3 regions of the Pseudoalteromonas sp. Ps84H-4 genome follow, and region 2 is predicted to be linked to each of the others. Evidence: predicted binding sites of a transcription regulator. Region 2 holds the regulator's gene; each other region holds the start of a gene.
What was found. Region 2 encodes LexA, which represses DNA repair genes until DNA is damaged. Its sites were predicted from a motif close to TACTGTATNNNNATACAGTA; they were not measured.

Region 1: the regulator LexA is predicted to act here: its motif matches at 1,104-1,123, upstream of NH454_RS20285 (S24 family peptidase).
Region 3: the regulator LexA is predicted to act here: its motif matches at 1,442-1,461, upstream of NH454_RS12080 (SulA-like leucine-rich domain-containing protein).

Annotation. Positions count from the first base shown of each region.
Region 1 is NZ_JAMXSK010000034.1:14,412-17,699, reverse strand. Features, by position in the region: gene NH454_RS20295 (YeiH family protein) at 1-439, shown strand, start outside; gene NH454_RS20290 (hypothetical protein) at 638-940, opposite strand; gene NH454_RS20285 (S24 family peptidase) at 1,134-1,556, shown strand; gene NH454_RS20280 (Y-family DNA polymerase) at 1,559-2,839, shown strand; gene NH454_RS20275 (hypothetical protein) at 3,055-3,288, shown strand, end outside.
Region 2 is NZ_JAMXSK010000016.1:85,832-89,119, reverse strand. Features, by position in the region: gene NH454_RS14490 (hypothetical protein) at 143-523, shown strand; gene NH454_RS14485 (PaaI family thioesterase) at 531-968, opposite strand; gene lexA (transcriptional repressor LexA) at 1,129-1,746, shown strand; gene coxB (cytochrome c oxidase subunit II) at 2,184-3,288, shown strand, end outside.
Region 3 is NZ_JAMXSK010000012.1:89,262-92,549, reverse strand. Features, by position in the region: gene NH454_RS12090 (alpha/beta hydrolase-fold protein) at 1-429, shown strand, start outside; gene NH454_RS12085 (YchJ family protein) at 461-940, opposite strand; gene NH454_RS12080 (SulA-like leucine-rich domain-containing protein) at 981-1,418, opposite strand; gene NH454_RS12075 (S9 family peptidase) at 1,721-3,288, opposite strand, start outside.

The DNA.
Region 1 (3,288 bases), on a different contig from region 2:
TGAAGTAGCTCAGGTAGTTGCTGCGGGTACCGCTATTAGTGCAAATGCAGCCGACACGGCAGTAATTGAAAAAATGTTAAGGGTAATGATGCTTGCCCCATTTTTGTTTGGTTTATCATATTGGCAAAAACGAAAGGATACAAAGAAAAACTATAACTTAGAAAAATCTTCAGACCTATCAATTCCTTGGTTTGCGGTTTACTTCATTTTAGTAAGTGGATGTAATTCACTAATTAACCTATCTCAGAGTACAACAAACAATATTGTGTGGTTTGATAATATATTACTCACTATCGCCATGGTGGCATTGGGACTACGAACTCACATTGGGGCAATTCGTCAAGCTGGAATAAGACCCCTACTTTTGGGAAGTTGTTTGTTTATATTTTTAACGTTAGGCGGTTTCGGAATTAACACTGGAGTAAAAGCACTTTTATAGTTGGGTTCAACTACAGGCGAATCGTTAAAAGTGCAAAATATGATTAGTCTGATCTTGCTTCCTAGTCGTTAGCGAGTAGACGTGAAATCTCTCTCAAATACAGTAATAAAAATTTACTACATGATTTTTTAAGAGGAGCGCTTGACCGCACCTGCGAAGGCAAAATTTAGCGGTCAAGCGATAAACTATTATGAATGTTTATGGTTGAGAATTCAGCTCAATTGGAGAGAAAAAATCAGAAATAGGAGGTTTAGCTGTTTCATTGGGCCAAAGTATATTCTCTACTTGTTTGCTCTGCTCCCAATGAACAAAGTCAGGAGCTTTGTCTATTTTCGCCTTTTTAATATTGGCACCAGAAGCGCTACTCAAATTATCAGCAACACTTTCAACAAAAGATAACACGTTTGGCTCATCAGTTGCTGCATTATAGTATGCAATCAAAACCCCATTGAAGAAAACAGCTTTATCACCGTCTTCCGCAGAAATTGAACATAAATCCATAGTTACTCCAGCTCATATATTTTTGCCAAAGCTATCATATGCATTAAATCGCGCCTGATTCTGGGAAAAAGGTTTAAATTTAACTAATAATTGATGAAATCACATAGACCGCGAGCCTAAAAGAAACTTCTTGGTTGTAATGTGGAATATTCACATCTAAAATTACTGTTTATTTGTACAGTATTTTGTGATTATGCTTAGCAAACTTACCCCTTCAACCACAGAATTACCTATTGCAGACTTTTCAGTTGCTGCAGGTTTCCCCAATCCATGCGAAGATCACCTATCCGACTCAATCAGTTTAGATGAGCTCCTAATTAAGCGCCCTAGTAGTACATTCCTATTCAGGGTGTCAGGCAACAGCATGTCCCCAGACATTACTGACGGCTCGATAATAGTTGTAGATAGGTCAGTAACAATTAAAACTGGACGAATCGTATTAGCTACATTAGACAACGAATTTGTTGTGAAAGAACTACAATTAAAAAACAACAAAGCCGTTTTTATTAGTAAAAACCCCGACTTCGAGCCAATTGAAATTGATATCGATGAAAACAATGACTGGGATACTCATGTAGTCTGGGGCGTTGTCACTGGTTTAATCAAGATATTCTAATTATGTGGGTTCTTTGCGACATCAATGCTGCTTACGTTTCGTTTTGCCAACTCTTTAACCCCCAATACGACTTTGATAAAACCCCTCTTGGCGTTCTTAGTTCTAACCAGGGCAATGTTGTAGCTCGAAATCAAGCTATCAAAGATTTAGGTATCAAAATGGGAGAGCCAGCATTTAAAGTTAAACAACTGGTGGCTGCGCATGGTGGTCACTTGTGGGGGAGTAATTTCACGCTGTTTGGTGATTTGAGTAACCGTTTTCATACCGAGTTAGAGTACTTCCTATTCGATACAATACGATACTCTGTTGATGAATGCTTTGGGCGCATCGATATAAACTTTACAAAAGATATAAAAGACTACGCACACACCATACAGAGGACACTTAAGAGGAACTTAGGTATTAGTTGTGGCTTGGGTATATCTCAGACAATGACACTAGCGAAACTTGGAAGTCACTGCGCCAAAAAGAAAGAGTGGAAAGAACACACCAATGGTGTGGTTGTATTAGATTCACAATACAAAATTGATTGGGCTCTCAAACATACTCCTGTAGAGGATATTTGGGGGGTTGGAAGTAGAACTACTAAAAAGCTAAATAAATTTGGAATCTATACGGGGTATGACCTTAAAAATGCCGACATTAGTTGGATCAAAAAGACGTTCACAGTTGTTCTTGCCCGTACTGTGGAAGAGTTACGAGGAAAATCTGCGGTTGAATTGAAAGATGTAAACGACTCTCGCGATAGAATTTGCGTATCTCAGAGTATGGGAAAACCGGTGATAGAGCTTACGGAGCTTTCTGAAGCTGTTACAGCACATGCAACAAAGGCTGCGTTTAAACTTCGTCGATTTAAATCTTACACATCGGCAATAACAATATTCATCCACACAGATTCATTTAGACAGGCAGAGCCGCAGTATCATAAGTCACAATCAATTAAACTACCCTACCCCACCGCGGATACATCAACACTGGTGTCTTATGCAAGCTTTGCATTAAAAGCTATTTATAAGAAGGGGTTTAAATACAAAAAAGCTGGCGTTATTTTTGAAGAACTTTCATTACACGATGATATGCAACAACTTGAACTGTTATCTGAGACTTTACCACTGAATATTAGCTCAAAAACGTTGGTCATTGATGAGATAAATAGAAAATTTGGACGTAGTGCAATAAAGCTCGCAAGTGAAGGGTTCTCTCAGTCTTGGCGGCCTAAAGATGATTTAGCACCTTTGAGTTATACAACAAAACTTTCAGATTTACCTATTGCGAAAGCATAAAGATTATTTAGAAGAACCCTACCAAGGTATAAACCCCAGAGTAAATAAAATAACCCAACCCAATTGAAAGAATGGTAATGTTAAAAGCCAACATGAATAGCTTAAAATTATGCGATAAATCGGGCATTTCCATGATGCACCTATAGTGTTTTTTAATGTTATTAAATCATGTATAGCAGACTATCTTAAATAATTCCTTAAATAAAGATACAAATATGCACGAAATACCGGTCCCATTTGGTATCAATTACTCAGGCCATTTAATTGCAGCTCAATCGATTCAAGTGGGCGGAACCTATACTTGTCCATATTGTGGTGAAGCGCTTATGTGTGATTTGTCTTCTATGCAAAATAAGATGCTCATCCACCCAAAAACTAACAACTGCATCAGCCTAAGTGATAGTTATAAGAAAGCCAAAAAACTAATTAAAGATGTCATCTTAGAAAAC
Region 2 (3,288 bases):
TTGTTGTATGGGAGCTATTTTAGGTTGTTTAACTGTATTGCCAATGCGGCATAATGTCGCATTAACTGTATTCTAGATTTGGTATATATACAAAACTGAGTTAAAGTTTCAGTCGATATCAATAGAGGGTAAAAACGAGAGTATGTCGGAAATTCAATTTTTAAATGTGGATCTGGAGCTTGAATCAAAGCACGATATTAGTGCACTTGTTGCTGATTTAAAGAAAAATGCCATGGTTTTACATTACGACCAAGATGAATACCGTCAACTAGCGCGTATTGAGGCTGCTGCTGATATCAGTACACCAGACAAAGCGATTAATCAGTTGTGTGAATTAATTGAATCGTGTTCACGAAATGCTCTTAAGCAGTGGTTGTCGTGCTCTAAACGTACATTTGATATTGGCTTTGAATCAGGCGTTTCACCAAAATGTTTTAATCAAGCCCTGCATGCTGATACTTTGTTGCGTATTTCAGCGATTGGCGCAGGGGTTGAAATTACGATTTATCCAGTCGAAAAATAGCCTGAGCTTAGCGCTCTACAACAGCTGCTGTCATTCTTGATACGCAGCAAAGCTCTCCTGCGGCATTGGTAATTTTAATATCCCACACTGAAGTGCGCTTACCTAAATGAAGAGGCTTTGCTGTGGCCGTTAATACACCCTTACGAGATGCTTTCATGTGGTTGGCATTAATTTCTTGGCCAACAGCATAAAATTTATTGAAATCAACCACAAAGTTAGCCGCATAGCTTGCCACTGTCTCTGCTAACACAACGTTCGCTCCGCCATGTACCATGCCCATAGGGTTATGATGCTCAGGAATGGCAGGCATAGTCGCCACTAAATAATCATCACCAATTTCAGTCACCTCAATGCCCATGGTTTTCATTAAAGTACCTTGCCCGGTGATCCCTTGCTCTAAACTTTTACAAAGCTCTAGTGTGATTGGTTGATGCCAAATACTCATTGTATTTCCTTGCGTGCAAATTAAAAATAATACCTTATGGCATCTTTATACCTGGTTCAATCTTAGTTTTGTAGCAATATGATGGCGTTAATTTAAATTTGCGATTTTCAGATAACTGTATATACTCACAGTTAAATGTACTGTATGGAAAACCAGTTGTATGCGCCCATTAACAAAACGCCAATCGCAAATTTTAGAACTAATTAAAGTCTTTATTAAAGATACAGGCATGCCACCTACGCGTGCTGAAATAGCTCAAACATTGGGTTTTAAAAGTGCCAATGCTGCCGAAGAGCATCTAAAAGCACTGGCAAAAAAAGGCATGATCAAAATGAAGCCTGGGGCGAGTCGTGGTATTCAATTAATTGAAGAAGACGAACCTGAGCAATTAGGTTTACCTTTAATTGGACGAGTTGCAGCGGGTGAGCCCATTTTGGCGCAAGAACATGTTGAAAGTCATTGTCAGGTTGATCCTTCACTATTTAAACCTGCGGCTGACTTTTTACTGCGTGTAAATGGTATGAGTATGAAAGACATTGGCATCATGGATGGTGATTTACTCGCAGTACATAGAACGCAAGTTGCTGAAAATGGTCAGGTTGTTGTTGCTCGTGTTGATGAAGATGTAACTGTTAAGCGTCTTGAAAAAGCTGGGCGTAAAGTATTTTTACATGCTGAAAACGAAGAATTTTCGCCAATTGAAGTTGATCTTGAGCATGAATCTTTCAATATTGAAGGGTTAGCGGTGGGTGTTATTCGTAATGCCGACTGGATGTAACTGTTTCTAAAATAGTGCACCAAATTGCTGTAATTTGGTGCGTTGCTTGTTTTTTATTATTTAGCATCGATTTGTAAACCCTTACTCTTTGTATAAAGCCTTATATGGCGCAGTTTTTCACTCTTTTTTTACTCTCACTCTGCCTCTCATTTTAAAATAACGCGCTGATTATAGTTGTTATTTTTGCACCAAAATAAACATTTATTACTACTAAAACTTGCTTATTGCTCATTTTTTAACTAATTGGTTAATACAGTGTATTAACACCTGATTAATAAAAATACACTCAAATGTGCTAGGTGTTAAACATAGGGTTGGTATCATCGCTGGGTCAAAATGATACGTAGTCGCTCTGAACAATAAAAAAAACGAATGGGCACCTTGTTGTATCGCCTTTTCGCTTTGCGTCTTGCAATAGCATTAAAAGGAGCCGTCACATGGGTAAACTGCGTTATGCCTTGTGGCTTATATTACTCGCACCTGTGCAGTTAGCATTGGCAAATAGCCAATTTAATATGCGCAAAGGGGTGACTGATATAAGTAATAGTGTTTATGAATTACACATGACGATATTCATTATCTGTTGTGTGATAGGCATCATCGTTTTTGCGGTGATGTTTTGGGCTTTGATCCACCATCGAAAGTCGAAAGGAGCCAAGCCTGCACAATTCCACGAAAGTACCAAGGTTGAAATTCTTTGGACTGCCATACCATTTGTGATCTTAATCGCCATGGCAATTCCAGCTACAAAAACACTGATAGCGATGGAAGATGCTTCTAAAGCCGATATTACAATTAAAGTAACGGGCTCACAGTGGAAATGGCATTACGAGTACATGGGCGAAGACATTGCTTATTACTCAATTCTATCTACTCCAAAAGACCAAATAGATAACCAAGCTGACAAAACAGAACATTACTTACTTGAGGTTGATAAGCCTTTAGTACTTCCTATCAATAAAAAAGTTCGTTTTCTAATGACCTCAGATGATGTTATTCACTCATGGTGGGTGCCTGACTTTGCGGTTAAAAAAGATGCGAACCCGGGCTTTATCAATGAGGCATGGACACGCATAAATGAGCCAGGCATCTACCGGGGTCAGTGTGCTGAGTTGTGTGGTAAAGATCATGGTTTCATGCCTGTTGTTGTGCAAGCGTTGCCTGAAGACGAATTTGCTAACTGGCTAGCAGAAGCTAAGCAAGAAAAGGCCAATGCTGCAGCAGCTGATGCGGCTTTATTAGATCAAACACTACCGAAAGAAGAATTAATGGTTCTTGGGGAGCAAGTTTATATGGCAAGTTGTGCGGCTTGTCATCAGCCTACAGGAATGGGCTTGCCGGGAGTGTTTCCTGCTCTTAAGGGGAGTCCAATTGTGCTTGGAGATGTAAAAGACCACATCGACATCGTATTACATGGTAAGCCGGGTACAGCGATGCAAGCATTTGATAAACAGCTTTCAATTAAGCAACTTGCTGCGGTTATCACATATAAGCGAAATGCATGGGGTAACGACACAGGCGATGTGATTCAACCAAGTCAAA
Region 3 (3,288 bases), on a different contig from region 2:
CTAAAACAATCTGTATTGCCATATATTAAGGCTCACTACAGAACAAACCAAAAAAGTACATTAGTCGGTAACTCGCTGGGTGGTTTATTTGCTTCCTTTAGCTTATTTACCGAGCCTTCGCTTTTTTCAAGTTACATTATCGGCAGTCCTTCAGTGTGGTTTAAAGAAAACTCAATATTAGCTATGGCTGTAAAACCAGCTGCCAACACAACAAAAGTTTACATCGCAGTGGGAGAACTTGAAGAAAGCGAAGGTGAAAAAATGGTGTCGGGTGCGAGGCAATTAGCAGCTAAAATTAATAAACAAAGCGGCGCGCTTGTTACAACAAATTTATTTGTTATTCCTCAGGCACGCCATGCAACCGCATTCCCAACAACGATTACCCAAGCCCTAGACTGGATTTACCAGACCAATACCAACCCGCAATAATACTTAATTAAGCGGATTGGTATAAGAGCAATTAAAGAGCGTGACACTTTTTATATTTTTTACCGCTACCACAAGGGCACTCGTCATTACGGCCAATTTTAATATCTGCAACTGGCGTTATATCACCATCTAGGTAACGCCATAGGCCATCTTCTTTAATAAAACGCGACTTTTCGTGTAACTCACAATACAAGTTTTGGTAAAAGTAATTTGCTTTAAATTCTACAAAACCTTCTTGATCATTATGTTCTGTATCTAAAACACTGAGTTTGGTAAAACGGCAGCTATTAGCAAAATCTTTAATTTCGCGAACCGGGTTTGCGGCTTGTTGGCTTTGTGCATAGGTGCTAAATACATATTTTGCATCTTTCAGCGCGTATGCACTAAAACGAGAACGCATAAGTTGCTCTGGCGTATCAGCTTGGCTTGCACCTGTATGAAAAGGTTGGCAGCAAAGCTCGTAAGTCGATTCGCTGCCACAAGGACAAAGGGGGTGGGTGAGTGATGTCATAACAACTTACCTAAAACTATAAATTGTTATTTTAACAAGCCTATTGTGGCTGCGGTACTAAATTGTTTAATTGAGCGCTTTTTGTAAAACAATAAAACTTAGCAGATGCTTGCTCAAGATTTAGATTCATCGAATCAAGTTGATGATTGTTTACAATATCTGTCCAAGTGATCACTGCGGCAAAATTACCATTATGTAATGCAGAGCTAAGTACGTACTCAAGGTTAACTAAATGCTTTTGTCTGATCACAAGTAGTTTGCTGGTATCAATCGAACACGAATCTAATAATGCTTTGCTAGGAACATGATCAGGGGCAATTAATAGTGTCCATGCATTTTGGCTATTGTAATGATGCAATACTTTTAATAGCTCAAAGGTTGCTGATATTTCGTCTTCAATTTGAATTAAATTAACAGACGCTTTGTCGTTATCTTGTTGGTAGCTTTTAACTGTTCTTAAGGTAATTGGCTGTAACATAACTTTCACTCACTGGTTGTTTATACAGTATGTATATACAGTAGTTTATACAGTGTTTTTGCGCAAGTACTTTTTTGCTATTTTTTAACCGATTATTCAGTTTTATGTTAATTGAATTTATTTAGTTCATATTAAACAATGGGTTACTTTTTGTTTTGGAAGGTCAAAAAGGTGAAAAATTTATCATTAAAATTATACAGTATTCTATACAGTACTGTATGAGCTGCTATATTTTGCTTCTATACAGGTGTTTTGCATAAAAAAGCCGGTTTAAAAACCGGCTCTTTACCTTTGCAATTTTGCTATTTGTCTAAGTAGGTATTTAAAAACTCAAGATATGCGTTTGAGGCTTTTATGCGGTTTTCCTTTTTAGTAAAACCATGGCCTTCATCATCGAATAATACATATTCGACAGGCACACCATTTGCCTTTACAGCGGCAACGAGCTCATCGCTTTCAACTTGTAAAACGCGTGGGTCATTAGCACCTTGGATCACCATTAATGGCTTAGTGATGTTTTTAGCATGAAATAGTGGCGAAATTGCACGGTGACGCTCACTGTCTGTCGCGGGGTCGCCCATTTCATCGTACAGTGCCTTTTTAAAGCTTTCCCACCATGGTGGAATCGAGTTTAAGGTTCTAACCCAGTTTGTTACACCAAAGATATTAATGCCTACTTTGAATTCTTCAGGTTCAAAGGCAAGTGCTGCGGCGGTCATAAAGCCACCGTAGCTGCCCCCCATGATACCAATTTTATCGGCATCGACCCAATCTAGGCTTTGCAGGTGTTTTTTACCGTAAACAATATCTTGTAAATCATCAGTGCCATGTTTTTTATCATCTAAATGGAAGAAGGTTTTACCATAGCCTGAGCTGCCTCGGTTATTAACCGCAAAAATGGCATAACCATGATTGACTAGATGTTGCTGCATCGCACTATATCCAGTACGGCTTTGTCCACCAGGGCCGCCATGCACCCAAACTAAAGCAGGTACTTTATTGTTGCTGTTGGCTTGCTTAGGTTTATATAAAACCCCCGGGATTTCTAAGCCATCGAAGCTCTTAAAGCGCACAATTGTGCTCTCAACTAAGTCACTTTGATTAATTGCATCACTTAATGTGTTAGTTAATTGTTTAGCTTTCGGCTCACCGACTTGCCACACAAATAAATTGCTTGGCGAGGTGTCTGAATTTAAATAAAACGCCATAGCTTTTTCATCAGCTGAAAAATTAACACCACGTAAGTTACCTGCAGGCAACGATGGCATAGCAATACCTTTACCTGTGGTGGTATCGATTATCGACACCTTAGTGCTGGCGTCGGCATTAACACCACTTACTTGATAACGGCCAGATTTAGAGAAGTATATAAAGCTGACATCCCACTCATCTTTGAGGGCAGGGCTGTGCTCGCCGGTCGTTAAGTCATAACGCCACACTTGTGCAAACTCACCTTTAGCATCGGTTGAGTAATACAATGATTTACTGTCTCTTGAGAAGGTTTCTGGGCCATACTTAGCGTCGTCGTCATGACGGGTGATAAGCTCTGGTTTAAGGGTTTTTTTACGCGTATCGAGAATGAACACATCGCTGTCTTTGTTCGAATTGTTTTTCGATAAAGCAATAAAGCGGCCGTCAGGGCTTATAGCACCGACATCCAGCCCCATGGTATTTTGATAAACCGGCGTTACTTCATAGCTGTTAGCATCAACACGATATAGGTCCATAAACTTAGCATCACGCTGATTGCTGGTTATAAAAAAGTGTTTACCGTCTTCTGTGAAGCCTGCAAATCCTGCACGGGTTTCTTCACCTGGGGTGAGGTCTTTAACTGTGCCGTCTGTTTCGCGAACATAGATGTGATAACGCT